DNA from 4 places in the Streptomyces sp. NPDC050211 genome. Region 4 is predicted to be linked to each of the others. Evidence: riboswitches for the same ligand, from Rfam matches in the RefSeq annotation. Region 4 holds a riboswitch; each other region holds the start of a gene.
The links. A riboswitch is a leader RNA that binds a small molecule or an ion and turns the genes downstream of it on or off. The one in region 4 is predicted to bind cyclic di-AMP.
Positions count from the first base shown of each region.

Region 1: another riboswitch for cyclic di-AMP. It lies ahead of AB0I98_RS06310 (NlpC/P60 family protein); the one in region 4 lies ahead of AB0I98_RS22630 (LysM peptidoglycan-binding domain-containing M23 family metallopeptidase).
Region 2: another riboswitch for cyclic di-AMP. It lies ahead of AB0I98_RS21725 (M23 family metallopeptidase); the one in region 4 lies ahead of AB0I98_RS22630 (LysM peptidoglycan-binding domain-containing M23 family metallopeptidase).
Region 3: another riboswitch for cyclic di-AMP. It lies ahead of AB0I98_RS22925 (transglycosylase family protein); the one in region 4 lies ahead of AB0I98_RS22630 (LysM peptidoglycan-binding domain-containing M23 family metallopeptidase).

Region 1 covers NZ_JBFALC010000004.1:141,478-146,222, reverse strand. The annotation lists gene pcrA (DNA helicase PcrA) at 1-903, opposite strand, end outside; gene AB0I98_RS06315 (ScyD/ScyE family protein) at 1,128-2,216, opposite strand; cyclic di-AMP (ydaO/yuaA leader) riboswitch at 2,480-2,651, shown strand; gene AB0I98_RS06310 (NlpC/P60 family protein) at 2,659-3,816, shown strand; gene AB0I98_RS06305 (tellurite resistance/C4-dicarboxylate transporter family protein) at 3,906-4,745, shown strand, end outside.
Region 2 covers NZ_JBFALC010000021.1:20,571-25,315, reverse strand. The annotation lists gene AB0I98_RS21730 (DUF87 domain-containing protein) at 1-2,274, shown strand, start outside; cyclic di-AMP (ydaO/yuaA leader) riboswitch at 2,499-2,656, shown strand; gene AB0I98_RS21725 (M23 family metallopeptidase) at 2,668-3,708, shown strand; gene AB0I98_RS21720 (PrsW family intramembrane metalloprotease) at 3,984-4,745, opposite strand, start outside.
Region 3 covers NZ_JBFALC010000023.1:15,378-20,122, forward strand. The annotation lists gene AB0I98_RS22915 (cytochrome P450) at 1-1,154, shown strand, start outside; gene AB0I98_RS22920 (transglycosylase family protein) at 1,596-2,579, shown strand; cyclic di-AMP (ydaO/yuaA leader) riboswitch at 2,757-2,939, shown strand; gene AB0I98_RS22925 (transglycosylase family protein) at 2,943-3,623, shown strand; gene eno (phosphopyruvate hydratase) at 3,956-4,745, shown strand, end outside.
Region 4 covers NZ_JBFALC010000022.1:91,048-95,792, reverse strand. The annotation lists gene AB0I98_RS22645 (Glu/Leu/Phe/Val dehydrogenase dimerization domain-containing protein) at 1-182, shown strand, start outside; gene AB0I98_RS22640 (TetR family transcriptional regulator C-terminal domain-containing protein) at 219-839, shown strand; gene AB0I98_RS22635 (SGNH/GDSL hydrolase family protein) at 879-1,664, opposite strand; gene AB0I98_RS22630 (LysM peptidoglycan-binding domain-containing M23 family metallopeptidase) at 1,900-2,865, opposite strand; cyclic di-AMP (ydaO/yuaA leader) riboswitch at 2,870-3,034, opposite strand; gene AB0I98_RS22625 (alpha-galactosidase) at 3,331-4,745, opposite strand, start outside.

The sequences.
Region 1 (4,745 bases), on a different contig from region 4:
GACGAGTTCGCGTACCAGGGCGTACTGCGCGTGGTTGGTGTCCTGGTACTCGTCGACCATGACGTGCCGGAAGCGGCGGCGGTAGTGCTCGGCGACATCCGGGAAGGCGCGCAGCAGGTTGACCGTCGTCATGATCAGGTCGTCGAAGTCGAGGGCGTTGGCCTCGCGCAGGCGCGACTGGTACATCGCGTACGCCTGGGCGAGGGTCTTCTCGAAGCCGTCGGTGGCCTGGGCGGCGAAGTCCTCCTCGTCGATCAGCTCGTTCTTCAGGTTGCTGATCTTGGCGCTGAAGGACTTGGGCGGGTAGCGCTTGGGGTCGAGGTCCAGGTCACGGCAGACCAGGGCCATCAGGCGCTTGGAGTCGGCGGCGTCGTAGATCGAGAAGGACGAGGTGAAGCCGAGCTTCTTGCTCTCCCGGCGCAGGATGCGCACGCACGCGCTGTGGAAGGTCATCACCCACATCGCGTTCGCGCGCGGGCCGACGAGTTGCTCGACGCGCTCCTTCATCTCGCCGGCGGCCTTGTTGGTGAAGGTGATCGCGAGGATCTGGCCGGGGTGCACCTTCCGCTCGCCGAGCAGGTACGCGATGCGGTGCGTCAGCACGCGCGTCTTGCCGGAGCCGGCGCCGGCCACGATGAGCAGCGGCGAGCCGGAGTGGACGACGGCCGCTCGTTGGTTCTCGTTCAGCCCGTCCAGGAGCGCGGCCGGGTCCACCGCCGGGCGGTGCGCGCCGTCCCGGTAGTACGCGTCCCGGTCCGGCGGCGCGTCGAACTTCCCGCCGAACAGATCGTCCGGAATCGGCTCCGGCACATGATCGTCCTCGGGCGGCGGCGGGGGTTCCTCCGCACGGCCCCGCGGGGCCTGGAGGTCCGCCAGGAAGCTGTCATCAAAGAGGCTGCTCATCGCTCTCCGAGTTTAGGGCCTGCCCGATGGCCCAGTCCGGGGGTCGCGGGGTCTGGCACGCGCACCAGACCCCGCTCGGGTCTGTTGATCAGGAACCGGCGCGAAACCCGAACCGGTCCATCGGACAGACCCTAAGGCGCCCCACTGACAGCCCGCCGCCGCCCTGAGAACATCGCCGAATTCCAAGGCCCAAGGGTCTCAGAGTCGGCGGAGCCCCAGTCGACTCAGAAGCCGAGGATCTTCCAGACCTGGCCGCCCGGCGTCTTTCCCTGGCCCAGGTCCGTTCCGTCGCGATCGGCGACGGACCAGGCCGAGACATAGAGCTTGCCGTCGTACGGGTCGACGGCCACGCCCGCCGGGAAGGGGACCTTCACGTTCGTCCGCTTGCCGTGGGAGACCTTGGTGACGACGCCGGCGAAGAGCTGGCTGACGTACAGGTCGCCCTTGTCGTTGAGGGCGAGGCCGGTGATCGAGCCGAAGCCGGACTTCCAGCCGAGGATCTTGCCGGTCCAGGGGTCGACCTGCCACACGCGCGCGGTGGGCTTCTCACTCTCGCCGTTGAGCTCGCCGACGTAGAGCTTGCCGTCGGGGCCGAGCGCGAGGGAGGTCGGGACGGACTGGTTCTTGTCGTGGTCCGGGAAGACGGTGAAGGGGCGGGCCCGGCCGGACGGCGAGACCTCGATCAGGTCGTTGCCCGCGGCGTCCGCGACGATCTTGCGGCCGTCGGGGAGCGCGAGGACGGCGTACGGGTTGGACTCCACGGATGCCTTGTGCGGGTTGTGCTTCAGCTCCACGGCCGCGATGTCCGCGGCGATCTTCGCCTTGCCGTGGCTGATCTTCAGCAGCTTGCCGAGCTTGTCCCAGGGCGGCGTCGTGGGCACTCCGGCCTCCGGCGGGGCGAAGGTCTCGACGCCCCAGATCTTGCCGTGCCGCGCGGAGACGCCGTCGACGCCGGTCGCGAAGCCGCCGTCCGGGGCGGCGGCCGAGGGCAGGCCCTGCACCACCCTGTGGTGCTTCCACGCGCCCCCGTTCCAGTAGATCTTGGTGACGGCCGACGTGAGGCCGATGCAGGTCTCGCCTTCCGGCCCCTCCCCGATGCACTTCTTGCCGCCCCGGCCGGCCTCGGCGACGTACAGGCGCCCGTGGTCGTACGACAACTGGCGTGGATTGTCGAGGCCCTTCGCGATCGCGCGGACGACGGGTTTACCGCCGGTGCGGCCGTCCTGACCGGCGCCCGCGCTCGCGGGTGCGATGCCCGCGGTGACGGTGAGTGCGACTCCTGTGGCGATGACGAGTGCGGTGCGTTTCCTCATGGCCGTACTCCCTCCCAGCCGCCACGGCTCCCGACCGTGGCTGGCTGGAAGCTACCGCCCCGAAGCGGGCGGACGACGTCACTCCGGACAAAATACGAGCAACTCACCGCAGACCCTTCCGTATTGACCACAGCGAGCGACGTCCTGCGCTAAGGTCACGAAAATGTATCGGGCATATCGCCCATCAACCTTCACAGAGGCCACACGAGTTGGCTAGCGTTCCTCCAGGCCGCACGACCCCTACCGGCGAACGTCGCCGGGCCGTACGGCCTCCGCCGAGTCCGGCACGCCCACGGGGCAGTCCGGAGCCGGGGACCCACCGAACTTGGGGTGAATCGGCCGGACTTCCCTTCGGGAAGCGGTCGTAGGGCAACCCTTCCGAACCACCCGCCCGAACCCGACAGCTAACTCGGTAGGCGGACGATGGAAGGAGTCGCCTCCCTTGGCGTCGCACCGCAAGTCGCGTCCTTCGGGTTCGCGCGTCGCAGGCATACGGACCCCCGCCCTCGCCACGGCGGCCCTCACCTCCGTGGCCCTGCTGTCCCAGTCGGCCAACGCCGCCCCCGCGGCCGACGACAAGCCGAGTCTCGAAGAGGTCGAGAAGAAGGTCGGCGATCTCTACCGCCAGGCCGAGTCGGCGACCGAGAAGTACAACTCGGCGAAAGAGAAGACCACCAAGCAGCGCAAGCGCGTCGACACCCTCCTCGACGACGTCGCGCAGCGCACGCAGAAGCTCAACGAGGCGCGCGAGGAACTGGGTTCCTTCGCCTCGGCCCAGTACCGCACCGGCGCCTCCGCCCCCGACACGGCAACCTTCCTGCTCGCGGACACCCCGCAGGACTACTTCGACCAGACCCAGCTGATGGACCGGATGACCGGCCGTCAGAAGGAGGCGGTCGACGACTTCGTCACGCAGCAGTCCGCGACGATGGAGAAGCGCCGGGAGGCCACCGCGAGCCTCGAGACGCTCACCGAGTCGCAGGGCGACCTGAAGTCCGCCAAGACGACCGTCCAGCAGAAGCTGGCCGACGCGCGCGAGCTGCTGTCGAAGCTGACCGCCGAGGAGAAGGCGCGGCTCGCGGAGATCGAGCGGCAGAAGCAGCAGGAGGCCGAGCGCAAGGCCGCGGAACTCGCCAGGCAGCAGGCGGCGGAGGCGGCGGCCCAGGAGACGGCGCAGCAGCAGGAGAGCGGCACCGGCACGTCGGAGTCCTCCGACACCTCCGTGGCCGACTCCTCGTACGCCACCAAGGCCGAGAAGGTCCTCGCCTTCGCCCGCTCCACGATCGGCAAGCCGTACGTCTGGGGCGCGACCGGCCCCGACTCCTACGACTGCTCGGGCCTCACCCAGGCCGCCTGGAACGCCGCCGGCATCTCCCTCCCGCGCACCACCTGGGACCAGGTGAACGCCGGCACGACGGTCTCCCTCTCCGCCGCCCAGCCGGGCGACCTGGTCTTCTTCTACGACGACATCAGCCACGTCGGCATCTACATCGGCAACGGGATGATGATCCACGCGCCGAAGCCGGGGGCGTATGTGCGCGAGGAGTCGATCTTCTACGACGGTGAGTCGTCGATCCACAGCGTGGTACGGCCCGCCTGACGGGACGGGGACGCGGCACAGGCGGTTTTCCGTAGGCACGCGCGCGTGCCCCGCTCTCAAGGCGCGTGCCGCTCCCTACCATCGGGCCCATGCCCAGCCTCTCTCCCCTCCGCGCCTGGTGGGCACAGCGCTCGCCGACGGCCGGTGCCACCGTTATGGCGACCGGCATCGTGTCGGTCGGTCTGCATCTGACGGGGTACGAGGTCCTGTCCCGTATCGCCCTCGCGGCGGCCTGCGCGGCGTGGCTGGGACTGGCCGCGGACTTCGTCGTACGGCTGCCGCGGCGGCGGGAGAGGTGGGCCGCGGAGACGGCGGCGCCGGGCGCGCTCACCGCCGTGGCGGCGACGACGGTCCTCGGCACCCGTTTCTCCGCCCTCGACTGGCAGCCGCTCGCCGAGGCGCTGCTCGCACTGGCCGCCGTGCTGTGGCCCGTGCCGCTCTTCGCCGCCGTACGGCACTGGCGGCGGCGTATGCCGGGCACGGTGTTCCTCGGCTGTGTGGCCACACAGGGACTCGCGGTGCTCGGCGCCACCCTGGCCGCCGCCGAGGGGGCGGCCTGGCTCGCGCGGGCGGCGATGGTGCTGTTCTGGCTGGGGCTTGTGCTGTACTGCGTTGCGCTGGCCTGCTTCGATCTGCGGCAGGTGGCCGAAGGCGCCGGTGATCACTGGGTCGCGGGCGGCGCGCTCGCCGTCTCCGCGCTCGCCGGGTCGAAAATCGTCGCCGCCGACAGCGCGAGCCTGTACCTCTGGAACGACGACAACGACGGCGTCCTGCGCTTCATGACCGCCGTGGTGCTCGTGCTCGCCCTGGCCTGGTACGCCGTCCTGCTCGTCGCCGAGTTCGCCCGCCCCCGGCCGCGCTACGACGTGCGGCGCTGGGCGACCGTCTTCCCGCTGGGGCTGACGGCGGCGGGGACCCTCTCGGTGTCC
Region 2 (4,745 bases), on a different contig from region 4:
ATGGTCGTGGCGTGTCTCCAGGACACCTGGGGGCTGATTTCCCGGTCGGCGGTCCGGTCCGCCCTGGACCGGTTCGAGGTTCTGCCGACACTCGGAGCGATTCCCGACGAGGCCACCGCCGCGGCCATCATCAGTAGCCGATTTCGCCAAGGCTACGAGGCCGAGGGGTTCACCCCGCCCTACCCGACCTGGCCGATCAGCCCGGCCGCGCTGGCCGAAGCCCCCCACCGTTACACGGCACGGCGGCTGCTCAAGCGCGTCGAGAAGCACCTCGACGAGTGTGAGCAGACCGGCACAGTCTCCGAACTGACCTCCTTGACGGGCGAAGAGCCCAGGGGAGCCGCACAGCCCACGCCCGCGAAGGCCGGCAACCTGGACGCCTTGACCGAGTCCTTCGAGAAGCTCCGTGCCGAGGCCGATGATCTCGGGCCGCTCAACGCCGCGTCCGAGGATGACCTGATGCCCGCTCTGCTGGGCGCGGGACTGCGGAGCCTGGTCAAGGAACTCGGTGTGGACGAGACACGGTTCCTCATCGAGACGGACTTCGGCCGCAAGGCGGCGCTGCATGCCCGGCTGCGTCATGTCGTCGACGAGGCCAGCGAAAACGAAGTCCACTGGTCCTTACGGGCGATCGCCACGGACAACCCTCGCGCCGCCCAGACCCGGATACGCAACGCGGCTGTGGAGGCCGGCCTGGCGGCCCATCTGACGAGCCGCCGTCTGATCCTGCTGCGGAACATGCCGTATCCGAGCGGTGCCAAGACCAAGGAGATCAAGGACGACTTCGAGGCGCGGGGCGGGGTGTCGTTACCGATCGGCGCCGCCGATCTCCGGACCCTGGCCGCTCTCCGGGCCATGCTCGACGACCGTGCGTCAGGCCTGGCCGACTGGCTGCGGCAGGAACGCCCCGCCTCCCGCACAGAGATCTTCGCGCCGGTGCTGGCCGATCTGCGGCAGCAACTCGGCATCACGGCCACGGACACCGGATCCGGGGCGGACGCGGCGGACATGCCGGAGGACGCCGAGCCGGCTCGTACCGAGATCGTCATCGGCACCACGGTCCGGGGCCGCCGTCCGTTCGCGGTTCCCATGGAACGGCTCCGGATGCACACCGCGGTGGTGGGGGCGGCGGGATCGGGCAAGACGGTCCTGATCAAGCGACTCGTGGAGCAATGTGCCCTGCGTGGTGTCTCGGCGATCGTGCTGGATCCGAACGACGACCTCGCACGGCTCGGCGACCCCTGGCCGCGCACGCCGGATCGCTGGGCGGACGAGCAAGAGCGCGAGGCCCGACGCTATTTCGCGGATGTCGAGGTGGTGGTGTGGACGCCGGGCCTGAACCGTGGACGCCCGATCTCCTTCTACCCGCTCCCCGACTTCGGTCCGGTCCTTGACGACGAGGACGACTTCCCGCGTCTGGTCAGGTCGACCGTGACATCACTCGCGCCGCATGCCGGCATACGGGGCAGCAGTGCTCGCGCGACCCAGCAGCTGGGGGTCCTCAAACGCGCCCTCGAACAGTACGCGCGCGACGGCGGCAAGACCTTGGCCGACTTCGTCGAGCTGCTCGCCGAGCCCCCGCCCGACATCGTCAACAGCAGGACCAGGCGCTTCGCGGTTCAGATGGCGGACACGCTCGAAGCAGCGATGGAGACCGACCCGCTGTTCGGGGAGTCCGGCGCACCCGCCGATCCCGGGATGCTCCTGATCCCGTCGCCGGGGAAGACCGCACGTATCTCGGTGATCAGCTTCGTCGGCCTGTCCGGCGACGGACCGGCCCAATTCGTCCGCCGCCTCCAGGCGACCTTGTTCTCATGGTTCCGGGCGCACCCGGTCGGCGACCGTGCCCTGGGCGGGCTGCTGGTGATGGACGAGGCGCAGAACTTCGTACCGTCCGGTGCGGCGAATCCGAGTACCGAAAGCACCGTTGAACTCATCCGTCAGATACGCAAGTACGGACTCGGGATGGTCCTCGCCTCGCAGACGCCCAGGGGGATCCACAACCAGGCGCTGGGCAACACGGTGAACCAGTTCATCGGCCGCCTCACCGTGCCCGCTCAGATCAACGCCGTCGAGACCATGGCGGAGGCGCGGAACGCGGTCCTCGACAACCTCGCCGGTCTCCAGCGCGGCACGTTCAACGCCGCGACCGAGGGGACCGGATTCAGCAAGATCGAGGTGCCGATCTGCCTCAGTCACCACGATGTGCCGCTCACGGAGGACGAGATCATCGAGCGCGCCCGCCGCGGGCTTGATCGTTGTCACCCGGCGTGAGTGGACGGTCTAGTTCCGGTAACAACTGACGCAACGTCAGAACTGGTGTGACTGCCGAGTTGCTGCTGCGCCGTGGTCAACTCGCCCGATTTTCACCGGTCATGGCCTGTACGTCCTGCGCAAAAACGTTAACGATCAAGCGGAACCGCTTGGAATCCGGCCCCCGCGTCTATTAACGTTCGATAACGCAGCGCGGTCGTCCCAGCCGTCACAAGAGTCGGCTCCGTGCGCACGCGCCGAATTCCGCAAGGGAACCGGGGAACCACCACCTTGGGGTGAATCGCGCGGATGCCACCGTGGAAGCACGGTAGGTATACGCGCGTAGGAGACCTTCCTGCTCCGAACCCGTCAGCTAACCCGGTAGGCGAGAAGGAAGGAAAGGAGTACGCCTACGTGGCGTCCAACCGGCCTGCCCCCGAGGCCCCCTTCGTGCCGAGTCAGCGCGAGCCCGACACCTTTGTGTACAGCGGCTTCCGCACCGACGACGAGGGCCCGCTGGAGGAGTGGAACCCCACCGAGGAGTCCATTCGTCCCGTACGCGGCCGGCACCGCGTCAGCAAGCAGCGCAACGGTGCATTCGCCCGTAGCTCCACGGTTCTCGGCGTCGGTGTCATAGCCGCCGTCGGCGCGGGCGGCATGGCCAGCGCCAACACCGGCAAGCCGCCGGTGTCCATCTCCCTGCCCGACCTGCCGTCCGTGGGCTCGATCATCTCGGACGACTCCGCCGAGGACTCGGCGGACACCGCGACCGCGCTCAGCAGTGTCAGCGTGGCCGCCACGGAAAGCGAGCAGTCCGCCGCCGACGCCGGTGAGGCGCTGCGCTCCCGGATCATCGCCCAGGCCGAGCGGCAGCAGGACCAGGTCGACAGCAAGGCCGCGCAGGCCGTGCAGGCCGCCGCGCAGAAGGAGGCCGCCGAAGCGGCCGCCAAGGCGGAGCAGGAGGCCAAGGCCAAGGCCGCCGCCGCGAAGAAGAAGGCGGAGGAGGAGGCCGCGGCCAAGGCGGAGGCCGAGCGGCTCGCCCAGCTGGCCAAGCAGTTCGCGCTGCCGACCTCCTCGTACACCATCACCTCGACCTTCGGTCAGGCCGGTTCCCTCTGGTCCTCCGGCTACCACACCGGCCTCGACTTCGCCGCCCCCACGGGCACGCTCATCAAGGCCATCCACAGCGGCACGATCACCGAGGCCGGCTGGGACGGCTCCTACGGCTACAAGACCGTCCTCACCCTCGATGACGGCACCGAGCTCTGGTACGCCCACCAGTCCTCGCTCAGCGTCAGCGTCGGCCAGAAGGTCGCCACCGGCGACGTCATCGGCCGCGTCGGCGCCACCGGCAACGTCACCGGCGCCCACCTCCACCTCGAGGTCCACACCGGCGGCTCCGACAGCGGCATCGACCCGATGGCCTGGCTGCGAAGCAAGGGGCTGAACCCCTGAGGTAGCTCAGCTGCGGGGCGGGGGCGTCAGGTCGGCCGTCGCCCCTTAGCTGCGGCCATCCGTCCCGCCAAGCTGCGGGCATGCGTGCCGCCTGGGGCGGTGCCCACCCGGCAGGCGGTGGCGTGGGCCGTCAAGCTGCGGGCCGCCGTCCCGCTCAGCTGCGGGCATTCGTGCCGCCTGGGGCGGCACGGGTGGGCGCAGGCGGCACCCCGTCAGCGCCGGGCTGCGCGACCCACCCCCGCCCAGCCCCCACGCCGGGCCACTCGCAACGCCGGCTAGGTCCGATACGGGTTGTACGCCGGATACGGGTAGGGCACCGCATTCCCATACCCCCCGTACACCGGCAAAGGCGGCGCAGCCACCCGCGCCGCATGCTCCAGCGCCGGCCCCGCAACCCCCCGCCGCTGCCACAGCTCATGCAGCAACTCCCGCTCCCGTACGACGAAGTCGGCCCCGGCCCGCCCCCGCCGCCCCCGATGCCGCAGAAACGCCAGCGACGTCGCGTACGCCTCGTACTGCGCCACCGCCCGCCCCGCCGGCCTGCCGAAGTGACGACGGGCGTACTCCCGGGCCAGCCGCCGCGCCCGCATCGACCCGAGCACAAAGGGCGCGGCCGGCCCCAGCCAGCCCGCGGCGACATACGCGGGCAGCTCGGCCCGTACGGTCCTCAGCTCCCGCTGCCGAGTCCAGATCACCAGCCAGGTCAGCAGCCCGAACGCGGGCACCATGAAGACGGCGTACACGGCGAAGAACCCGTACTCGCCGAAGCTCGACGAGCCGTTCCACATCGCGTGCATGCCCATCGCCAGCAGCAGCCCGGACAACGGCACGAGCACGCGCCGGACATGCTGCCGGTCCGCCGAGAGCGCGGCGACACCGAAGCCGATGCCGGTGAGGACGGTGAAGAGCGGGTGGGCGAACGGCGACATGATGATGCGGACGAAGAACGTCGCCGCGGTCACGGAGGCGATGCCGCGGTCACCGGTGAGCTGGTCGGTCCCGAAGGCCGTACCGAGGTAGAGAATGTTCTCGGTGAA
Region 3 (4,745 bases), on a different contig from region 4:
GGCTGCCCAGCGGTGTGGAGGCGTGGCTGGTCACCCGGTACGCCGACGCCAAGCAGGCACTTGCCGACGGGCGGCTCTCCAAGAACCCGGCGCACCATGACGAGCCCGCGCACGCCAAGGGCAAGACCGGCATCCCCGGTGAGCGCAAGGCCGAGTTGATGACGCATCTGCTGAACATCGATCCGCCGGACCACACCAGGCTGCGCAGGCTGGTCTCCAAGGCGTTCACCCCGCGCCGCGTCGCCGAGTTCGCGCCCCGGGTCCAGGAACTCGCCGACGACCTCATCGACGGGTTCGCCGAGAAGGGATCCGCCGACCTCATCCACGAGTTCGCGTTCCCGCTCCCTATCCTCGCCATCTGCGACCTGCTCGGCGTCCCGCGCGAGGACCAGGACGACTTCCGGGACTGGGCGGGCATGATGATCCGGCATCAAGGCGGCCCCAGGGGCGGAGTCGCGCGGTCGGTGAAGAAGATGCGGGGCTATCTCGCCGACCTCATCCACCGCAAGCGCGAGGCCCTCCCCGCCGAACCCACGCCCGGCGAGGACCTCATCTCCGGTCTCATCCGCGCTTCCGACCACGGCGAGCACCTCACGGAGAACGAGGCCGCGGCGATGGCCTTCATCCTCCTGTTCGCCGGCTTCGAGACGACCGTCAACCTCATCGGCAACGGCACGTACGCCCTCCTGACCCACCCCGAGCAGCGCGCCCGCCTCCAGAGGTCCCTCGCCGCCCACGACACCGCCCTCCTGGAAACCGGCGTCGAGGAACTCCTGCGCTACGACGGCCCCGTGGAACTGGCCACCTGGCGGTTCGCCACCGAGCCGCTCACCATCGGCGGGCAGGCGATCGCCGCCGGCGACCCCGTCCTCGTCGTCCTCGCCGCCGCCGACCGGGACCCGGAGCGGTTCGCCGACCCCGACGTCCTCGACCTCGGCCGCCGTGACAACCAGCACCTCGGATACGGCCACGGCATCCACTACTGCCTCGGCGCCCCGCTCGCCCGCCTGGAAGGCCAGACCGCCCTCGCCACCCTCCTCACCCGCCTCCCCGACCTGCGACTCGCGATGGATCCGACCGACCTGAGATGGCGCGGCGGACTCATCATGCGCGGCCTACGCACACTGCCGGTCGAGTTCACGCCGCGGGTCTGATGGCCTGCTGGTCGAGTGCGCGCCGCGGGTCTGCTGGTCTGCCGGTCGAGTGCGCGCCGCGGGTCTGCTGGTCTGCTGGTCGAGTGCGCGCCGCGGGTCTGCTGGTCTGCTGGTCGAGTGCGCGCCGCGGGTCTGCTGGTCTGCTGGTCGAGTGCGCGCCGCGGGTCTGCTGGTCTGCCGGTCGAGTGCGCGCCACCGGTCTGATGGCCTGCCGGTCGCGTTCACCTCGACCGGCTGGTGACTTGCCCGTCGAGTTCGCGCCACCTGGCCAACTCGCCTCACCTGCGCAAAGGTGACACGCACTCACGTCTGTGATCTTCACGTGATCTACGCGGCATTAACTTGTGACAAGTGAGGGGCTGCCTATACGTTCACGGATCAGCGCGGCCCCCCAGCCTCACCCGCCGCGCCGGTCCCTGCTGTCTCGCGAAAGGCCCCCGCATGCTCTCCGGGAACGGTCGTCACCGTCGCCCCCGTCAGGCCCCGGCCCTGCTCGTCGCGGCCGGAGTGACCGGCTCCGCCATCGCCATCCCCCTCCTCGGTGCGAGCGGCGCGAGCGCGGCCGACGGCAGCACCTGGGACAAGGTCGCGGAGTGTGAGAGCGGCGGCGCCTGGAGCGCCAACAGCGGCAACGGGTTCTTCGGCGGACTGCAGTTGCCCCAGGAGGACTGGGAGCGGTACGGCGGCCTCGACTACGCCCCGAGTGCCGACCAGGCCAGCCGTTCCCAGCAGATAGCCGTCGCCGAGAAGATCCTCGCGGACCAGGGCGCCGGCGCGTGGCCCGCATGCGGACTGCTCCACGGCCTCGGTGAGGACTCCCGCTCGGCGAACGTCGACACGGGCCTGGAGGGCGAGGCATCGGCCGAACCGTCCACGTCGCCCGACGCTTCCTCCGACTCATCTGACTCACCCGGTTTGTCCGACTCGCCTGAGTCGTCCTCGTCTTCGGAGTCTTCGGAGTCGTCCCCCTCGGCTTCCCCTTCCTCGTCCTCTCCTTCGCCGTCCTCCCCGTCTCCGTCTGACGAGCCGTCGGATACGACGGACAACCCGGCCAAGTCGGACACATTCGTCGAATCCAGCCCGAGTGCCTCCACGGGTTCCGCCGAGGATGACGATACGGACAAGTCAGGCCAGAGTGGCGGCTCTTCGTACCTTACGGACACCGGCACCGGAACCGGCAAACATCGGGGCGTCAGCGCGGACGAGGCCGAGAGTGAGGTGCGCGCCGACACCGCCGGCCGTCACGCCTCCTACAGCGTCCGCGCCGGGGACACTCTCACGACGATCGCCGACTCCCTTGAGGTGAGCGGCGGATGGCGTGCGCTCTACACCGAGAACCAGGGAACCATCGGTACCGACCCGGACCTCATCATCCCCGGTCAGACCCTCGAAGTCGGTGTCGAAACGGGCGAAAACCAGCGGTAGTTGACTCCCTGTTTAGCGCTGAATGTCCGGTTCGGTGAAAGTGTGGGATGAGTCTCAGAAGCCCTGATCGTCTTTGAAATTCCGCGGATCGCGTGTCTACGGTCATCACCGCTCGCCAACACGAGCCCCGGCTGCCACAACGCCGAATCCTGCCAGTGGCCGCACGGGAACAGTCGTCGCTTAACAGCGCCGTAGGCAGGAGCGGGGGACCCAAGGTAAGTGCCGCGCCCGTCAGTTGACCGAGCGGCTTGGGGTGAAGCCGTGCCCCGTACGAGACCAGAGCCTCGTACGAGACATGGCCGGGCAACTCAACCGGCCCGAACCCGACAGCTCACCTCGCAGGCGTCGGTGAGGGGATCAACCATGCTGTTTTCCGGCAAGGGCAAGCACCGCCGTCCGTCCAAGGCCACTCGGGCCATCGCCATCGCCGGTGTCACCGGTGCCGCCGTCGCCGCCCCGCTGATGGCGGCCGGCAACGCCTCCGCCGCCACCGCCTCCGAGTGGGACGCCGTCGCCCAGTGCGAGTCCGGCGGCAACTGGTCCATCAGCACCGGCAACGGCTACTACGGCGGTCTGCAGTTCTCCGCCTCCACCTGGGCCGCGTACGGCGGCACGCAGTACGCCGCCACCGCCAACCAGGCCTCCAAGGCCCAGCAGATCGAGATAGCCGAGAAGGTCCTCGCGGGCCAGGGCAAGGGTGCCTGGCCGAACTGCGGCACCGGCCTGTCGAGCGCCTCGTACAACGGTTCCTCGTCGAACCAGAGCAGCGAGAGCACCACGCGCTCCAGCGAGGAGCAGTCGGCCTCCCGCTCCGCCGAGCGCCCCGCGCCCGAGCAGAGCACCAAGAAGACCGTCACCACCCCGACCGGCAAGAAGGTCAAGAAGGGCGACGGCGAGTACAAGGTCGTCAAGGGCGACACCCTCAGCACCATCGCCGAGGAGCACGACGTCAAGGGCGGCTGGGCGAAGGTGTTCGAGCTCAACAAGGACATCGTCTCGGACGCCGACCTCATCTACCCGGGTCAGCAGCTGCACCTCAAGTGATCTTGCCTCCGCAGGCAGGACACAGTTGAACCACAGCTCCCTCACATCCGTGGTCCTCATGGTGAAGGCCTCGTGAGGGTCCCCCCGTCCCCACGGGCTCCCCGTCCCCGGTGCGTCATTCCCCCGTACGCACCGGGGCGGGGCTTTTTTCTGCCCCGCTTCTGCCCCGCGTCCGGCTCACTTCTGACACACTTTTTGTTCCGTTCAGAAACAATTTGCTCTCGGTTCTGTCCATCGGGTGGGTGACCCGGTGGCCGATCGCCCGGAGCCGGTTAGGCTCATCTCGCAGAGCCGCTGCGGTCCTGCTAAACCGCGTCACATCCACGAAGGAGATGCTCGTGCCGTCCATCGACGTCGTCGTAGCCCGGGAAATCCTGGACTCCCGAGGCAACCCCACGGTCGAGGTCGAGGTCGGCCTCGACGACGGCAGCACGGGTCGTGCCGCCGTTCCGTCCGGTGCGTCCACCGGCGCCTTCGAGGCCATCGAGCTGCGTGACGGCGACCCCAACCGCTACATGGGCAAGGGCGTCGAGAAGGCCGTCCTCGCCGTCATCGAGCAGATCGGCCCGGAGCTGGTCGGCTACGACGCCACCGAGCAGCGCCTGATCGACCAGGCGATGTTCGACCTGGACGCCACCGACAACAAGGGCTCGCTCGGCGCCAACGCCATCCTCGGCGTCTCCCTCGCCGTCGCCCACGCCGCCTCCGAGGCCAGCGACCTCCCGCTCTTCCGCTACCTGGGCGGCCCGAACGCGCACCTGCTGCCGGTGCCGATGATGAACATCCTGAACGGCGGCTCGCACGCCGACTCCAACGTGGACATCCAGGAGTTCATGATCGCCCCCATCGGCGCGGAGACCTTCTCCGAGGCCCTGCGCTGGGGCGCCGAGGTCTACCACACCCTCAAGAAGGTGCTGAAGACCAAGGGCCTGTCCACCGGCCTCGGCGACGAGGGCGGCTTCGCCCCGAACCTGGAGTCCAACCGCGCCGCCCTCGACCTCATCATCGAGGCCATCAAGCAGGCCGGTTACGTCCCCGGCGAGCAGATCGCGCTCGCGCTCGACGTCGCCGCGTCCGAGTTCTACAAGGACGGCGTCTACGAGTTCGAGGGCAAGTCCCGCT
Region 4 (4,745 bases):
TCGGCGACATCGGCGCCGACGCGGACGAGGCGTTCGCGCACACGCGCCGTTCGATGCGCGCCCTGGTGGACCTGATGCTGGCCCGCGCGGAGACGGACGGGACGACGCCGCGGGCCGCCGCGCACGCCATCGTCGCGGACCGGCTGCCGGTGATCGCCGCACGGTTCGGCTGGTATCGGTGACGAGGGCCGTTGACATGTTCTGGGTAGGGTGAACGCGTGGCGAGGGTGCGGTTGAGCGTGGCTGAGCGGCGCGAGGAGCTGCTGAAGGCCGCCATCGAGCAGATCGAGGCACGGGGAGTGGCGGCCGTCCGGATCGCCGACGTGGCCACGGCGCTGGGTGTGAGCAACGCGCTGGTGCTCTATCACTTCTCCACCAAGGAGAAGCTCGTCGCCGCGGCCTTCACCCACGCCGCCGAGGCGGACCTCGCACAGCTGCGCCGGCTGCTCGGCCGCCGTACGACAGCGCTGCGCCGGCTTCGGGGCGCCGTGCGCTGGTACGCGCCCACGGGCCAGGCCAAGGGCTGGCGACTGTGGATCGAGGGCTGGGCGGCGGCGCTGCGCGAGCCCGCCCTGCGCGAGGTCACCCGGGACCTCGACAGGGAGTGGAAGGCCGCGATCGCCGAGGTCATCGCCGAAGGAGTGGCCGCGGGCGAGTTCCGCTGCCCGGACCCCAGCGGCGCGGCCCTGCGCCTCACGGCCCTCCTCGACGGACTCGCCGTACAGATGACCGCCTACACCGGAGCGGTGTCACGCGCGCGGGCGCAGGAATGGGTGGACGACGCCCTCGCCCGCGAACTGGGGCTGGAGCGGGAGGCGTTCACGGCGCCGGGGCGGTGAGCCGGGCCGTCCGGCTCACCGCCCCGCTGACGCACAGACTCAAGCCACGGACGCGATCCGCTCCTTGATGTCGTCCGGCGACAGCGTGCCCTTCGCCGTCACATGGTCGCCCGACGACTCCCCGCGCAACCGCCGCCCGATCCACGGCACCAGATACTCGCGCGCCCAGTGGACGTCGTCCCGCCGCACCTCGAGGGTGCCGCGCGGGGGCAGCGGGGGCCAGGGCTGCTCGGGGTCTGCCGGGACTTCCAGGCCGAGGACCTGGCCGGCGCGCAGCGCCACGCGCGTGTGCCCTTCGGCCGAGAGGTGGAGCCGGTCGTCGCCCCAGGCCCGCCGGTCCTGAATGGCTTTCAGGGACCACAGGTCGAGCACCGGGCAGCCGTACCGGTCGGCGATGGCCCGGACATGTCCGTTGTAGGTGGCGATCTTGCCGCGCAGATGCTTCAGCACCGGGACGCCCCGGGTGTCGAAGCCGGTCGTCACCATGACGGTGCCGACGGCCGAGGTGAGCCGGACGATCGCCCGCTCGAAGCGCTCGGCGACCTCGTCGGGGTCGGTTCCGGGCCGGAGGATGTCGTTGCCGCCCGCGCAGAACGAGACCAGGTCCGGGGCGAGTTCGACGGCCCGCGGGAGTTGGTCGGCCACGATCTGGTCGAGGAGTCTGCCGCGCACGGCAAGGTTGGTGTACTCGAAGTCGCCCTCCGGCCGCCGGTCCGCGAGCAGTACCGCGAATCGGTCGGCCCAGCCGACGAACGCCCCGTCGGGGCCGGGGTCGCCGACGCCCTCGGTGAAGCTGTCCCCCACCGCCACGTACGACCCGATCACTGATCTGATGTCATTCTTCGAATCGTCTGCCACGTCGGCCCATGATTCACCTTCGGATGTGAGCTACGCGACCGTAGGAAGGGGTTGACGGACGGTGAGATAAGCCACTCCTAAAGTGTTCGCCAATTCAGGAATACGTCCCGACCGGGATTCCCGCACGGCCGGCACCGAAGGCCGGACCCGGGGATCGGGGTCCGGCCTTCGGTGGCGTGGGGGACGCTTCAGGCGCCGGGTGTCAGCTGACGGAGACACCCTTCGAGCGGAGGTAGGCGACGGGGTCGACGTCCGAGCCGTAGTCCGGGGTGGTGCGGATCTCGAAGTGCAGGTGCGGGCCGGTCGAGTTGCCGGTCGAGCCGGAGAGGCCGATCTGCTGGCCCGCGGTCACGCTCTGGCCGCTGGAGACGGAGAGCGAGGACAGGTGGGCGTACTGCGCGTAGTGGCCGTCGGCCAGCTTGATGACGACCTCGTTGCCGTACGCGCCGCCCCAGCCCGCGGAGACGACCGTGCCCGCACCGACGGCCTTGAGCGGAGTGCCGGTCGGGGCGGCGAAGTCGACGCCGGTGTGGTAGCCGCTGGACCACATGCTGCCCGACATGCGGTACGGGGTACCGATGCTGGCACCGGCCACGGGGAGGGCGAAGCCGCCGGCCGTGCTCGTGGTGTCGGAGGACTGGGTGGTCGCCGTGTTCGAGGACGACTTCGACGAACCCGAAGCGGATGAACCAGATGAATCAGAAGAACCGGACGACTTCGGCGAAGAAGAGGACGATGAAGACGAAGCCGACGAAGAGGACGACGACTTGGAAGAACCGGTCGTGGCCTTCTTGCCGATCGAGAGCTTCAGGCCGGGGTGGATCATCGACGGGTCGGAGCCGACGGCCTCGCGGTTGTCCGCATAGAGCTTCTTCCAGCCACCGCTGACATTCTGCTCGTCGGCGATCTTCGAAAGGTAGTCACCGGCCCGCACCGAATAGGTCCGTACACCCGAGCTCTTCGCGGCGGCGGTCTTCTCCGCGGCCTTCTTTTCGGTCGTCGGAACCGACTGAACGGCCTTTTCCGAAACCGACTTGGCGGGAGCGGCATGCGCTCCGGTGGCCCCGAGGAGCGGGAGGGCGAGCGCGGCGCCACCGGTTCCGGCGACGGCGATGGAGCGAGTGAAGCGCTGGCTCTTGGGACGGCGGTGCTTACCCTTCGCGGGCATGACGAATTCCTCTCCGGCGCCTACGAGGTGAGCTGTCGGGTGCGGACTGGAGATGTCCGGCCGCGCGGTGGCGACTTAACCCCTAGCCGTTCCGGAGACCGGAACAGGCGGTTGTACCTGTGGGTCCCCCGCTCCTGCCGTTCACGGGTGAGTTGAGCGGTCTCCGGGCGGCGGCAGGATTGGGCGTCCGTCCGGATTGGTGGCGAACGTAAGCGACCAAGACGCAAAGGGACAAGCAAGAGGTTCCACGGTTGTGCGTTTCTCTTGATCCCTTGTGAGAAAACCCAGTCACCCTCCGTGAATTCCACCCCGGCCAGTGGATTCAATCCCCTGGAAAACCACGTGAATTACGTGAACATGACGGACAACGCTCGGTCACGAATATGACGCTGCTCACGCAGCTTCACCACAGGACGCTTTATTCCAGAGCGAGTTGGAATGAAGATCCTAATTCGGACAGATCACTCAGATGCGACGCAGGCGGAGAACTGCCGCATCGAGGTCACCACGCAGCCCCGTGCGCAACCCGTGGTGCAGCAAGACCGCACCCCGGTGAACTTCGCCCGTTTCGCGGCATTCATACGACCCTGTCGGGTCGAGGCCGCGCAGTCGCAGCGCCGGAACGGGCTCGCCGTAACGCTGCGCCTCGAGCCAGGCGAGGACGACGGTCTCGTCGCCGAGCACGTACTGCACCGCACTCAGCCCGCCCTGCGGGGGCCGCAGCCGGTAGAGGTCGCCGCGCTGCACGAGGGGCCGGATCTCCTTGTACAGACCCACCCAGTTCCGAGCCTCGGCCAGCTCGTCGTCCGTCCACTCGGTGAGGTCACCGCCGACCCCGAGCACCCCGGCCATGGCGCTCACGAAGCGGAAGCGCAGCGAGCTGACCCGGCCGTTGAGCATGGCGTTCGGGCTGTCGGTGACCCAGGCCGCCATCACGCGCGCGGGGTGGACCTGGCTGAAGCCGTGCTGGATGGCGAGCCGGTCGAGCGGGTCGGTGTTGTCCGAGGTCCACACCTGGTCGGTACGGCCCAGCACGCCGAGGTCGATCCGGCCGCCGCCGCCCGAGCAGGACTCGAAGGCGACGCCGGGGTGCGCGTCCCGCAGCCGGTCCAACAGCCCGTACAGCGCACGCACATGGTCCACCCACAACCGCTGCGGATACGCCTCTCCCGGCCAGCCCGCGTCGGTGAAGCAGCGATTGAAGTCCCACTTCACATAGTCGATCGGGGCACTGGAGAGGAGCGTGTCGAGCTGCTCCCTGAGGTATTCCTGAACGTCCCCGCGGGCGAGGTTCAGTACGAGCTGATTGCGGAATTCCGTCCGCTTGCGCCCGGTTTGGTGCTGCACCCATTCAGGGTGGGCGCGATACAGGTCGCTGTCCGGATTGACCATTTCGGGCTCGACCCAGATGCCGAATTGCATACCGAGACCGTGCACGTGGTCCGCCAGCGGCTTGAGCCCGCCGGGGAAGCGGTCGGGGTTGGGTGTCCAGTCGCCGAGCCCGGCCCGGTCGCTGGTCCGTGCCCCGAACCAGCCGTCGTCGACCACGAACAGCTCCACGCCCATGTCCGCGGCCCGCCGCGCCAGCGCCCGCTGCTGCTCCTCGGAGATCTCGAACTCGGTGGCCTCCCAGGAGTTGAAGAGCACCGGCCGGTCCTCGCCCGCGTCCGGAATGACATACGTCCGCTGGTACGCGTGCCAGGCGCGGCTCGCCCCGCCGTAGCCGCCGTCGCTCCACAGACCGGCGAAGACGGGCGTCGTGAACGACTCGCCCGCCGCCAGCCGCAGCAGGCCCGAGTCGTCGTAGCCGGCGCCGCCGGTGATCTGCACGCGCGCGTCGGCGAGTTGGGCCACAGCGATCCGCCAGGACCCGGACCAGC